Linked DNA regions of Armatimonas rosea. The protein of the gene in region 2 binds, or shares a complex with, the protein of the main gene of each other region. Links are inferred from orthologs where the notes say so. Each region holds a gene or a part of one and is shown on either strand. Other genes may lie near its edges.

The links.
Region 1: HNQ39_RS13630 (region 2) and HNQ39_RS21345 share a complex: the UniProt entries of both Bacillus subtilis proteins name them as parts of the possible RNA degradosome complex. The link is inferred for Armatimonas rosea from one-to-one orthologs.

Annotation. Positions count from the first base shown.
Region 1 is NZ_JACHGW010000004.1:386,730-392,407, reverse strand. Bases 2,624-5,678 are described here. They hold HNQ39_RS21345 (polyribonucleotide nucleotidyltransferase), read right to left. Parts: upstream 5,307-5,678; coding sequence 2,940-5,306; downstream 2,624-2,939. Other genes in these bases: rpsO (30S ribosomal protein S15), read right to left, coding at 5,454-5,678; HNQ39_RS21350 (outer membrane beta-barrel protein), read right to left, coding at 2,624-2,779. In the rest of the region: HNQ39_RS21365 (RNA polymerase sigma factor), read right to left, coding at 1-86; HNQ39_RS30680 (DUF1559 family PulG-like putative transporter), read right to left, coding at 189-1,100; HNQ39_RS21355 (hypothetical protein), read left to right, coding at 1,284-2,255; more of HNQ39_RS21350, read right to left, coding at 2,252-2,623. UniProt on the Bacillus subtilis protein: Involved in mRNA degradation. Catalyzes the phosphorolysis of single-stranded polyribonucleotides processively in the 3'- to 5'-direction. Necessary for competence development in Bacillus subtilis.
Region 2 is NZ_JACHGW010000002.1:1,238,967-1,247,016, forward strand. The notes cover bases 5,248-8,050. They hold HNQ39_RS13630 (ATP-dependent 6-phosphofructokinase), read right to left. Parts: upstream 7,265-8,050; coding sequence 6,230-7,264; downstream 5,248-6,229. Other genes in these bases: HNQ39_RS13625 (FAD-dependent oxidoreductase), read right to left, coding at 5,248-6,006; hpf (ribosome hibernation-promoting factor, HPF/YfiA family), read right to left, coding at 7,320-7,868; ispF (2-C-methyl-D-erythritol 2,4-cyclodiphosphate synthase), read right to left, coding at 7,927-8,050. Outside these bases: HNQ39_RS13605 (VWA domain-containing protein), read right to left, coding at 1-938; HNQ39_RS13610 (M61 family metallopeptidase), read right to left, coding at 1,131-2,588; ltaE (low-specificity L-threonine aldolase), read right to left, coding at 2,585-3,601; HNQ39_RS13620 (hypothetical protein), read right to left, coding at 3,676-4,275; more of HNQ39_RS13625, read right to left, coding at 4,276-5,247. UniProt on the Bacillus subtilis protein: Catalyzes the phosphorylation of D-fructose 6-phosphate to fructose 1,6-bisphosphate by ATP, the first committing step of glycolysis.

The sequences.
Region 1 (5,678 bases), on a different replicon or contig from region 2:
TAGCGGATATAGAGGGCCGTGAACGCATCGGGATCGCCGCGGCGGATCGCGTCATCGTCGGGCTCGGGCAGGTCCTGTATATCCATAGAGTGGTGCTCTAGTAGTAGCACACTCCCTGGGAAAAGTTGGGGGAGAAGCAGAAAAAGTGAAAAACAAAGGGCGACTACACTGTCGCCGATCGTGTGGGGTTAGTTGAGAAAGAACGTCCCAGAGTAGCCGAGCATGTTACCGCCGGGCTGGGGCTCGTTGGTTCCCTCGACTATAGTAGCGCCGCCGTTGTTGATCGCGCTGGTGCGGACGACATTGGCAGGGGGGAAGTAGATCGTCGCGGGGATGCCGGTCGGTCCCGTGGTCACCTTGGCCCACTTTGCGTGGCCGTCGGCGTAGAGGAAGTTGCCGCCGCCGGAGTGCCGGGTGACATCGGTGAGGCTGACCTGGTCCATCACCACACTGGTCACCGGCTGGGTGGCCGGGACCACATTGAGGGTCGTGGGGATGGCGGCGGGCGCGGTTCCACTGGTGTAGGAGATCGCACGCACCACCGCATGGCCGACACCGAGGCGGAGCGGGGATGCTGCCCCTACCATCGCACCGGAGGCGCTGCTACTCTCACTCATCACGATGGTCTGCGCGACCGCCGTAAACGTGGCCTGGGACTGGGCGACAGCGAGGTCGTTGTAGAGGTAGGAGATCGCGGCGGAGGTGGTCGAGGCGCGCACCGATGCCGACGGGCAGACGACGATCTGGTTGTTCTTCATGTAGGGGGAGAGGAGGCCAGCTGCGGTGGTGCCGGCGGGGACGATGGCGGTGGAGACATTGGTCCCCCCGATCAAGTCCACGGCCCAGTTGGTCGCCACGGTAGCCGCCCCGACGGTGGTCGAGCCCACGGCAAGAGGCATGGCCTCGTCGTAGTCCTGGATGTACTGCATAAACGCAAGCCCGATCTGCTTCTGGTTGGAGAGGCAGCTCGTGGCGCGCGCTTTCTCACGTGCCTGGGCAAAGACGGGGAAGAGGATCGCTGCAAGGATTGCAATGATCGCAATAACAACAAGAAGCTCGATCAACGTAAAGCCGCGAGGACGGCGAACAGCCAAATTCATGATAGGAGTTTCCTATGTGAAGCAAAAAGGTACGCGTGAAGAGGCGTGGTAGGTTTCGAGAGGAGGTCCCCGTGGAGAATTCGTTGGGGATGTGTGCAATATATCATACTGTCTTAATATGACGCTACGTTTATTTTCTCTAGGGAAAGCCAGGAGTCGGTAGAATAGGAGAGACTGTAGGCCATGATGACCCTAACCAAACCCCGCCGTCTTCCCGTCTTTGCCACGCTTGCCGTCGCCATCTTGGTGGTGGAGGGGATTGTCGCACACTCTGCGGCGCTCTCGCACACGCGCTTGGTTCCCTATGCCGTGCTCGCCGATCTGGTTCTGGTGCTCCCACTGGTCTTCTATGCGCTCGTGCTACGCCCCGAGAAGCGCGCTCTCCTAGAGGCTGCGCCGGTTGCCACGACCGGCTCGCTGGTGGCGGCGGTCTTACTGGCGCGTGCGCCGCACCTGGGACCGGTGGTGCTCTGGGTGGGGATTGCGGCCGAGGTTGCGGTCTTTGCTCTCCTCTGGCAGAAACTCAGCGCAGCGGCGCGGCGCTTCAAGACGGCGGGCGGGATCGACGATCCTCTCTTACGCCTGGAGGCAATCCCGGAGCGCTGGCTTCGGATCGTGGGGCTGGAGCTGGTGGTGGGGTACTACGCGCTGGTCGGGCCGCGGGTTCGTCGCACCCTGGCGGCAAGCGAGTTTTCCTACACGGAGAAAAGCGGTCTCGGGGGGCTACTCTTTGCCTTGGGCTTTGTCACGGTGGTGGAGGGGCTGGTGGTGCACTTCCTGCTGCGGCAGTGGCGTCCCGCAGCAGGCTGGGTCTTCAGTGGACTCCATGCCTACACGCTCGTCTGGCTGGCCGCCGCGTACCAAGCAGCCCGCCTGCGCCCCGTGGTCGTGACCGCAAACAGCCTCGTCTTTCGCTACAGCCTACTCTGGACCGCGGAGATTCCCCGTGCCCAGCTCGCCTCCGTCGCGCCGATCAAGGCAATGCCCGACGACAAAACCGTGCTTCGGGCAGCCTTCGGCGACGAGCCCAAGCTCCTGTTGACCTTCTCAGAGCCCGTCGCGGTGAAAGGGCTGCTGGGTAAGCAGAAGCAGATTACCCAGCTCGCGCTCTTTGTGGATGCGCCGGAGAGGCTTCTCGCGGCGCTGGAAACCTAGAACCGAACCCCGACCCGCATACCAAACCCGCTCTGGTTGTTGCCCTTGATCCGGGCCACGGCGGTGTAGTCGGCCTCAACAAACATCGAGTTCACCTGGTAGCCGAGCCCGATCTTCCCTCCCGGGCCGTAGCCGGTCGTGCTGGTGGTGCCATCGGAGAAGTGGCGCTGGTAGATGCCGACACCAAGTGTCTCATAGAGCCCCTTAGCATTCACCGGGAGAACGTGTGCCCGTAGCAGGACACCAAAGCCCTGCATCCACTGCGTGGTCGTGACGGCAGAGGTCCCCGTGCCGGTGGTCAGCTTGCGCCGCGTGGTGTCGAGATAGTAGGTCGTGGAGACGGGCAGCCCTAGGCTGAGAGCCTTGAGCCGCGGCTGGTAGGTAAAGCTCGTGTTGGAGTAGCGGTCGCCGGCCTTGCCTCCCGGGAAAAAGGAGCCCGCGCTCGCACTGAAGCGGGGATTGGACTGGGCGGAGACCGGAAGAGCAAGAGCGCCAAGCAGCGCGGCGCAGAGGAGCGATTTCATAGGAAAATAATACCCCCTCTCGGTCGGTTTGGCGAGAGGGGGCAAAAATAACAGAAATGCCCTCCTCCCAAGGTCGGGGAGGAGGGCGCAGGCCCCTTCAGGGGTCTTGCCGACCACCCAGAGGGTACCCGGCGGGCCGCTTTAGCCGCCCGTGTTACGATCAGCGGCGGGGGCGGAAGCGAGCCTTCGGGAGATCGTCGCCGTCTTCCTCCACCGGCTCGACCACAGGGTCGAGGGCAGGAGACGCCGAAGTGACGTCCTCACGGCGCGGGCCACGGTCACGGTCGCCGCCGGAGCGGGGGCCACGGTCGCGGTCGCCGCCACGGAAGCCACCACGGTCTCCACCGCGATCGCCGCCGCGTCCACCGCGGTCGCCGCCACGATCACCACCGGGGCGTGGGCCACGGGGCGGTCGGCCCGGCTCGGGGTTGGCGGGGTCGAACGGGGTGTCCAGATCGCGTGCGGTTGCATTCACACGGCCCTGGCTGTCGATCTCGGTGATGCGCACCCGGATCGTGTCGCCGATCTTGAGGTTCTCCTCGGGGCGGCTCGGGGGCGGGTCGGAGAGCTGGCTCACGTGCACGAGCGCGTCCTTGCCACCCGGTAGCGCGACAAACGCACCGAACTGGAGGAAGCGCACCACCTCACCGTCGTAGATCTCGCCGGGGCTGAGGGTCTTGGTCATCCCCTCGATAATGGCGCGCGCCGCATCGCCGGAGATACCGTCGGTGGCGGTGATGTGCACCAGGCCGCTCTGCTCGATATCGATCTTGGCACCCGTGTCGGCGGTGATCTTCTTGATGGTCTTGCCACCCGGTCCGATAATCATGCCGATCTGCTCGGGGTCGATCTGCACGGTGATGATCCGCGGCGCGTACTGGCTTGCCGTGGTGCGGGACTCGGGGATCGCCTCGGTGATCTTATTGAGGATGTAGAGGCGCGCGACACGGGCCTGCTCAAAGGCATCGACAAAGACCGGGCGCGGGATGCCCTGGATCTTGGTGTCGAGCTGGAGGGCCGTGATGCCATCGGCGGTTCCGGCGACCTTGAAGTCCATGTCGCCGGAGAAGTCCTCCATGCCCTGGATATCGGTCAGAACCGCGAACTTATCGCCCTCGTTGATCAGGCCCATCGCGATTCCCGCGACAGGTGCCTTGATCGGGACACCGGCATCCATCAGCGCCAGGGTCGAGCCACAGGTCGAGGCCATCGACGTCGAGCCATTGGACTCCATGACATCGGAGGTCAGGAGCATGGTGTAGGGCCAGTCCTTCGCCTCGGGGAGGACGGGAACCAGGGCGCGCTCGGCGAGGGCGCCGTGGCCGATCTCACGCCGACCGGGGCCACGTAGGGAGCGGGCCTCACCCACGGAGTAGGGCGGGAAGTTGTAGAAGTGCATGTACTTCTTCTCGCCGTCTTCTTCGAGCGTATCCACCATCTGGGCATCGCCGGGCGAGCCAAGGGTCAGGGCGGTGAGCACCTGGGTCTGGCCGCGGGTGAAGAGGCCCGTTCCATGGACACGGGGCAGGAGACCCACTTCGCAGTCGATCTGGCGGATATCGGTGGTACCACGGCCATCGGGGCGCTTGCCCTCGGTGATGATCAGGTCGCGCAGCTGCTCCTTGACCACCTTATCGGCGAGCTCCTTCAGGTCGGCGATCTTGTCGGGGAACTCGGGGGTGAGCTTCTCGACCACGCCGTTGATCAGCAGGGTCAGACCCGCCTCACGGCTCGCCTTGTCGGGGTCCTGCAGGCCGGCACGCAGCTCGGCGGAGAAGCGCTCACGGATGACATCAAGGATCTCCTTGTTGTACTCGTGGAGCTTGATCTCGCGCTTGGGCTTGCCCGCAAGCTCGCGCAGCTTCTCAATGGCGGCACACTGGGTCTTGATGACCTCATGGGCCACATCGAAGGCCTCGAGCATCTTGGCCTCGGAGACCATGTTGGCACCGGCCTCGACCATCAGGATGGCCTGCGCGGTTCCGGCAACCACCAGGTCCAGATCACTGGTTGCAATGGCGTCCTGGCTCGGGTTGATCAGAAACCCACCGTCGGCGTCCATTCCCACGCGCACACAGCCAATCGGCCCGGCCCAGGGGATATCGGAGACATGGAGCGCTGCCGATGCGCCCAAAACGGCGTAGACATCGGGGAGGTTCTCCATCTCGACGGAGAGAGGCATGACGATCACCTGGGTCTCGTTGCGCATGTTCTTGTCGAACAGGGGGCGCAGGGGACGGTCGATCAGGCGGCAGGTGAGGATGGCTTTCTCGGAGGGGCGACCGCCGCGCTTGACAAAGCCACCGGGGATCTTACCGACTGCATACTTCCGTTCTTCGAAGTCGCAGGTGAGGGGGAAGAAGTCGATGCCACTCTTGGGATCGTTGCCCATGGTGGCGGTTGCGAGGACATAGGTATCGCCAATTTTGACGACGACGGAGCCATTGGCCTGCTTGGCCAGCTTTCCCGTCTCGATGGAGACCACGCGCCCGTCGGGGAGCGTGAACTCTACAGACTGCACTGACATAAATTTATTACTCTTTTCTTACAACGCAATAACGCTAGATTTGCCCGATGAGGGGCGGTAGGTGCCCAATAAGGGCAGGAATGCACAAAGGGCGCGCCGCATGTCTCTCGCGGTGCGCCCTCTATGCTCGGGTCGCTCTCGCGGCCCTTAAATTTTTGTGCGGATTCCGAGTCGCTGGCAGAGGCTGCGGTAGCGCTCGATATCGGTCTTGGCAAGATAGGCCAGCATTCGCTTGCGGCGGCCAATCAGCAGGAACATTCCACGGCGGGAGTGGTGGTCTTTCTTGTTGACCTTCAGGTGCTCGGTCAGCTGCGTGATACGCGCCGACATCAGGGCAATCTGAACCTCAGGAGAGCCGGTGTCGCTCTCGTG
Region 2 (8,050 bases):
GGCAGGCGGAGCTGGGAGGGAAAGGCATCGCCGATGGGGCCGGTGCGGCGCCCGGTCGCGGCGAGCTCTTGCTGAATCTGGGGGGAGAGGAGCCAGCGCTGGAGCTTGTCGAAGGCTTGGCGCTTGCTGGCGGGCTGTCCGTGCTCCACATAGCCCAGCGGAGCATCTGCGATCGCGACCCCGTCCGAGGGGTAGATCACGGTGAGCCTCTCCCGGCCTTGCGCGGCGAGCTTGGCACTGGCCTCGGTCGCCATCACCTCGTAGTTGAACATCGCATCGTAGTCGTCGTAGCGGCTCACAAAGAGCTCCGTCAGCCAGCCCGAGCTCCCCGACGACCGATTGACACCGCCGAGCAGGGAGGCGACATTTTTCTGTACCGTGGGCTTTTGCAGGTCCGTCTCGCTCAGCACCTGGGGCTTTCCGGCAAAGGCGGAGAGAAAGGCGAGGTAGGCGGCGGCACCGCTGTTGCTCTGGGTGGCGGAGGTCATTAAAAAACGAAGGCGACCCGCCTGGGCCGCCTTACGTATTTCCTCGGTCGAGACCGTCTTCTTATCGTTCCAGCCCAACCTCTGGGCCACACTCTCTTTCACCGCAAGCCCCACAGGGGACCAGTAGATGCTCTGTGCGTCTTTGACGCGCCTCTGGGTATCTCCCAGGCTGGTCCAGAGCGACTGCGCGGGCCAGACCGCATCGGCGTCGCCCCCGCCGCTCTCCAGCTGCCGCATGATCTCGACCGAGCCCTTGTACTCCAGCTGGATCGTGACCTGGTTCTCGCGTGCAAAGCGCTGCACGAGTGGCTCTAGGCTCTTGTTCTCGCTGCCTGCCACAATCCGCAGGCTCTCTTGGGGGGCAGTAACTTGCTGGCACCCCGTCAGCAGGCCTCCTGTCATCAGAAGGATCACGAACGCGCTTCGTGTTGGTTTTGTTTCTCTTATCATTGCCCCTATTGTCGGTCATAACCAAGAGGTTTATGTTAAGAGGGAGTTATGCCGGGGATTGGAAATCCCCGGCACAGAGAAAAGAGCGTCCCGAGGACGCGGGGATCCGTAGCTTCTCCGCGTCCTCGGGACGCTCCCTAATCCGTAGGCGGGGATTTCAACCCCCGCCGTAACCCCCGCCGTATTTGACGGCTAGCGTTTCTTCGCCAGCCAGAGCTTGCGCAGGCGCAGCTGCTCCTCGGAGGGCGTGGCGACCGAGCGAATCTCGCCCCGCTCGGCAAGCTCTAGGCCGACATAGGAGAGGGCTTGCTCGACCGGAAGCTCGCCGGGGGAGAGGACCAGCTTGTCGTAGAGCGGGCCAAACGACTCGCCGCCGGCGACGATCAGTTGCTTGCGAATCTCGTCCTCCACAAAGCCCGGCTGGTTGTTGCGGCACTTTTTCCAGAGCGCGAACTCGACATCGTCGAGGCTCCGCTTTCCGTTGGTCTTTGCCAGGAGCTCCAGGTCCAGGCAGAGCCCCACCACGAAGCCATCGTCGTAGTAGCTCAGCCCGAAGCCATTGCTATTGCCGCGCCCGTTGTTGGTCTCGCCGACACGGGCGCTGGACTCGTTGGGGGAGACGGTGAGGCGGGCGGGGGAGCGGCGCTGGCGGCGGACATTGCTGGCGATCTCGTTGTAGAGCTCTTGCTCGGGTGTCCAGCCAAAGCGGCCCAGGAGCATCGTGGAGAAGTAGTCGGTCGTGCCCTCCAGCCACCAGAGGGCCCCGGTCTTGGGGAGCTGGGTGTAGTCGAAGGGGCCGAGCACCTGGCTGCGGACGCGCTTGACATTCCAGAGGTGGAAGAACTCATGAGCTAGCAGGCTCGCCGTGCGCCGGGAGAACCCCGAGCCGAGGCTGATCTCCGTGCTGCTCAGGTGCTCCAGCCCCGAGCCCCCCATGCCCGCGCTTCGGACCGTGAAGTGCCAGACATACTTTCCGTAGGGAGCGCCGCCCATGAACTCCGTCTCGATCTTGGAGACTGTCTCACAGGTCTCGCGCAGGAGCTTCTTGTCGATCTTGTCTGCCGCGGCACCGCGTAGGGCGATGATGTGCTGCTTACCCGCGACCTTGTAGGTCTCCTCGTAGTAGCTCCCCAGGGTCACGGGGTTATCGGCGAGGGTATCGTAGGAGTCAGTTTTGTAGCTGGGGCCGTTGCCGTCCAGCCCGACAGCCACCTTCCAGTCCTTGGGCGTCTCCAGGGTCAGCTTACAGCGCTCTTGGGTGCGCCCGACCACGTAGAGGTAGGTTGTGGGTCCGCTGTAGTGCCCGATGCCGTTTTGAAACTCCAGCGGCGCGGAGTAACGGAGCGTCACTTGCTTTGTCCCTGCGCTTGGGATCTTCCAGGTATGGTCATCGACCGCTGTCACCTCAAGGGGCTTGTTGTCTCTATCTGTTGCGACAAGATCCTTGACCCGTGCGCCGTTGTTCTGGAGCATGTAGTGCCCCGGCGACCAGTTCGGCATCTGCACCAGAGTCTCGGCGGCGCGCGTGGGAATGGTCACGGTGATGGCGAGCTGGCTGGTGTCGGGCTGGGGCTGGACCCTGTAGCCAATCTCGGCGTGGGCTTGGCTGGCTGCGGCGAGTACCAGCACGAGAGCGAGCGAGTTTTTCATGCAAAATAGTCCTTGATAGCGTTGATAAAGCGTGCGATTCCCTCGGCATCGACATCGAGGTGGGTGACAAAGCGGGACTCGGGGGTGATGAGCGCCAGCAGGCCGCGCTCATTGAGGAAAGCTTGGAGGGGGGCGCAGTGCTCGTCGGGGAAGCGGGCGAAGACCATGTTGGTGGCGTGGCCCAGCACGGTCACGTGGGGAGTGTCGGCGAGCCCCGCCGCGAGCCGCGCCGCGTTGGTGTGGTCGTCGGCGAGGCGCTCTATATGGTGCTCCAGCGCATAGAGCCCGGCAGCGGCGAGAAACCCCGACTGGCGCATCCCGCCGCCCAGCACTTTCCGCCAGCGGTAGGCTTTTTCAATCAGCGGCTTGGAGCCCACCAGCACCGAGCCCACGGGGGCACCGAGCCCCTTGGAGAGGCAGATCGAGACCGAGTCAAAGCCCTCACAAGCCTCCGCGAGCGTGCTGCCCTGCGCGACCACGGCATTGAAGACCCGTGCGCCGTCGAGGTGCGTCGCCAGTCCGCGGTGGTGCGCCAGCTCGGTCGCCGCTTGCAGGTAGCCACGGGGGAGCACTTGGCCGTTGAAGGTGTTCTCCAGCGCCAGGAGCCTTGTGCGGGCGAAGTGCGCGCCCAGACCTGGCCCATAGTGCTTGATCGCCGCAGCGAGCTTCTCCAGCGGGAGCGAGCCATCGGGCTCATTCTCAATCGGCTGGGGGACAATCGAGCCCAGCACCGCCGCGCCACCGCCCTCGTACTTGTAGGTATGGGCGAGCTGCCCGACAAGGTACTCATCGCCGCGCTCACAGTGCGCCATCAGGGCCGCGAGGTTGCTCTGGGTTCCGGTCGGCAGAAACAGCCCGGCTTCTTTTCCCGCGGAGAGCGCCAGCGCGTCTTGTAGCTCCAAGACGGTAGGATCGTCGCCCCATACATCGTCCCCGACCTCGGCACGGAGCATCGCCTCGCGCATCGCCGGGGTGGGGCGGGTTACCGTATCGCTTCGTAGATCAACTGTCATGGAGGGTTATTTCTGGAGCTGAAGGGCAATATCCTGGTTGAGTGTGTAAAGCTCTGCGACTCGTCACGATGTCATTAATCCGTGGCAGAGGCTCCAACCCACCATCCATTACCATCATTAGAAACTAGTGTCCAGAGAAATGCGCCCCACCACTCGTTGCCGGAATCGAAGTAGTTGGACCAGTCAGTAGACCATTTCCGAATGGTAAACTCGGAGAGGTCACTGAACAACCGTGTCAATGTTTGTGAACAAATCGTATTTGCTTCCTCAGCACTCTGGCAACGAATGCTGTAGGGAGGTTCCAGAAACGCATAGGTGTATTCGCGGATAAAGTCGTCTATGCTGACAAGCTCTGATGTTCCCTTGTTATTGTATTTGATGGAATAACGACTGTCTGGACCGAGTATGTTCGGATCAATTGGGTATGGAAAACTGCCTGGGTCAGTGAATATTTTGTGCCTCAGGTTGGTGAAATACTCCTCGTTTCGCTTGAAACGTTCCTCCATGCCTTGAAGGGCAACTTGCTTGTGTACGGTCTCGTCCTCTCTCGTGTTGGGAGGTGTTGCAAAGAGAAAACACTCGACAACGATCCCAACGCGATCCGCGAGATCTCTGAGATAGTCACCGTGGTGTCCGGTCCCGAATGAGTCTGTAAGGAGGGGGAAGGTGCTCATTCACGGGGCCAGGATTTCGTCCCAGCGGAGCATCACCCCCTGGGCCTTGAGGCGGGCTTGGAACTCGGCGAGGAGTGCGGGGGAGTCGTGGACGGCGCTGGGGTCGCGCAGGTTTTTCTCCAGACAGAAGGCGGCCAGGGAGCCGGCGATCTCTCCGGCGAGGAACTCCGTGGGGTGCATCCGCGCCGATGCGAGGGCGAGGCGGCTAGCACCGAAGTTCTTGGCGGCGGGGAGGATATTGGTCGGCCCCGATGCCGGGAGAAACGCTCCGAGCGGGAGATGGTAGGGGAGCGCGACGGAGAGCAAGGGGGGCTCGCCCTTGCTGGGGTGGATGTCCATGGCGTAGAGCGCGCAGCCGACCGTGTCGGGGAAGACCGTGCCCCACTTGGCGGCGGGATCGGGGGAGCGCAGGTGGTTCTGGGTGAGAGTCGTGCGGGCTTGCAGGCGGCGCGACTCGCGGATATAGGGGTGGATCGCCCAGCCGTCGGCGGGCACCTGCATTTCTGGGTAGCCGAGCTTGGTGGGGTCTTCGTCACGGGGGCACTCGGTCTGGAGCCAGTAGGCAAAGCCCTTGGCAAAGTTTAGGCCACGCTCTAAAATCCGCACTTGCTCGTCCACGGGCTTGTCGAGATAGCTCTCCTCGTGGAAGTCGTTGCCGCGCCAGTTGATAAGCGCGAGGTCCCCGACCGGTGAGGTCTTGCCCATGAAGCTCGATGCGGCGATCAGGCGGCGGTAGGTCCAGAAGGGCAAGTAGCCGCGGCCGTTTGCCTCGACTCGTCCCAGGACTTTATAGCGCACCGAGTAGGGCTCGGCCTTGTCGCGGTAGATGTAGTCGAGGGTGTACTCGCCCAAGGACTTGAAGTAGTCGTACTCGGCGGGTTTTTCGAGGATCGGGCCGGGGGCGGCTTGCCAGTCCATCAAGAAGCAGTAGGTGAAGCTCTGCACCCAGCTCGGGTTGGCGGTCTCGGGCGCGAGCGACTCTCCAAACTCGGCGAGAGATTCCTGGCCCAGGCGAAACGGGGAGCCCGCCAGCGCGAGCGCGGCACCGTCCTCGGTGGCATCGAGCAGGAACTGGCAGCCGACACGGGTGATCTTGCCCGTCTCCAGATCGGCGAGATCGGCGTAGTTGATGCGCTCCTGCCCGGAGTAGCGTGTCACGGAGCGGAGCTGGTGGCGCATGAGAATGCGGCGGATCGTGCCGGATTTTTCGTAGGGGGCGAGGCGGTCTCGGATCGCCTTCTCCCAGACCGTGGGCAGGCCGGAGACGCGGCTGACCCAGCAGTCGCCGATGTTCTTGCCCGCGCCGCGCTTGACACCGGGCTGGGCGTTGTAGTAGTCGCGGACAGCCTGGCGGAGGGCGCGGTAGGTCTTGGTGGAGGGGCCGGGCTCTTTCTCGACATGGCTGTTCTCATCGGGGACGGGCACGAGCTGGCTGGTGAGCTGCCCGCCCAGCATCCGGGTGGGCTCGACCAGCACCACCGAGAAGCCCCGCTTGGCGGCGGCCTCCGCGGCCGCGACTCCACCCAGTCCCCCCCCGACAACAAGCACCTCGCAGCTCAGGCTCACATCGGAGGGCGCGACCGCGACCGTGACCGCGCGTCGCTTCTCGATATCCAGGACGCGGGTGAGCTCAAAGGGAGCGGGAACCGTGGGGGCTTGGGCGTGGGCTTCAGGCATGGCTAGGCTCAGGAAGGCAAGGAGGGCGAGGGACGGGACGGCTGAGAGGCGCATGGAATTCTCTCGCTCCCCTTTGTATCGCTCCCATGAACGGGGGCGTCTCGCCCCCATGGAAGGGGGCGTCTTGCTGTCCTCGTGCCTCGGACACAAAGGGCGCTTCGCGCCCATGGGCGAAGCCCTTCGTGTCGGAGCCTGCGACGACAGCGAGACGCCCCCCTCCAACGGGGGCGATTAACCCTCCAACGGGGGCGATACAAACGGGGACGATCTAAACGAACTACTTAAAGGTCGTCTTCATCAGCTCGACAAGCTGCGGCGGGACAACCTTGAGCACGGAGGTGGCGCCGACAATATCGACTCCCTTGACCTCGGTGCCGACCAGTGCGGCCATCTGGCCGAACTGCTTGTCGCGCACCAGCTCGGCGGCCTTGATCCCGACACGCATGCCCAGCACACGGTCGAAGAGGGTGGGGGCACCTCCGCGGTGGACATGGCCGACCACGGCGTGGCGGCTCTCCCAGCCGGTCTTCTCGGTGATCGTGCTGGCGACAAACTCACCCACACTGCGGTCCGAAAGCTTGACATGGCCGAAGTCATCGACCGCCTTCTCCTCGCCGGAGAGCGCAGGGAGCTCGGTGCCCTCGGAGCAGACCACGAGGCCGTACTTCTTGCCACGAGCGCGGACCGCGTTGAGGTGGGCTACCATCGCATCGACATCGAGCGGCTCCTCAGGAAGGGTCACCCAGTCTGCGCCACCGGCCACACCGACATACCAGGCCACCCAGCCTGCGTGGCGGCCCATCACCTCGAGCACCATCACACGGCGGTGCGAGCGCGCGGTGTCGCGCAGGCGGTCGATGGCATCGAGGCCCACGGCAGCGGCGGTGTCGAACCCGAAGGTGAAGTCCGTGCCGGAGAGGTCGTTGTCCATGGTCTTGGGCACGCCGACTGTTGGGACCCCGTACTGGGAGTAGAGCTTCGCGGCAACCCCGAGCGTGTCCTCACCCCCCAGGGCGACGATGGCATCGAACTTGGCCTCTTTGATATTGCTTAGGACCGCTTCCAGGTCCTTCTCACCGCCCTTTTTGAAGGGGTTGGTGCGCGACGAGCCGAGCATGGTGCCGCCCTGGTAGATAATCTCCTCGACATCGCTGAGGCCCAAGGGGCGGTAGATTCCCTTGACTAGCCCGCGCCAGCCCTCTTCGATCCCGACAAACTCGAAACCGAAGTCCATGCCACGGTAGACCACGCCCCGGATCGCCGGGTTCAGGCCGGGACAGTCGCCCCCGCCCGTCAAAATTCCAACTTTCACAATCAAGCTCCCCGAAAAACGGCCCCGGAGAGTCTTCCGGGGCCGCTTCGTTTTGTTATCGTTCGGGCTCTAGGATACCGTAATTTCCATCGGCTCGTCTATAGAGGACGCTTACTTGATTTGTGTCCGCGTTCTCAAAGACAAAGAAATCGTGGGAGAGGAGCTCCATCTGGGCGACCGCCTCAAGCTCTGTGAGAGGTTTAATCGCAAATCGCTTGCGTCGCAGAACTTTACCTTCGTCGGTGTCCTCAGGCTCGTCGGTGTCGTCGCCCACAGCCATGCGACGGGGAGAGTCGTGGTCGTGGTGGGCGCCGCGGTGGTGCCACTTGTGACGCTCCTTGTACTTGGACATGCGGCGCTCGAGCTTGTCTACCACACGATCGATCGCGACATACATGTCCTCGGCGCGATCTTCTCCCCGGAGTAGGATTCCATCGCCTTCGAGCTGGACCTCCACACGGTGCTCTTTCCCCGAGATACTCTGGGTGACCGTCGCCGCATGGAGCGCTGCGAAGTGCTTGGAGAGCTTGTTGACTTTCTTGTCTGCGTAGGCCCGCAGAGCATCAGTAATGACGACTCCTTTGCCGCGTACCTGAACTTGCATAGTGAATAACCTCCACGAATAAGTTTCGGTTAAGAAGGCGAAAAATCCTCCTGGTAACTTAGTGAGACTCTGCACACAGCAGGGCGACCGCGTGGGCGCAGATCCCCTCGCGGCGGCCCACAAAGCCCAGGCCCTCGTTGGTGGTCGCCTTGATCCCGACCGCATCGACCGAGACCTCCAGA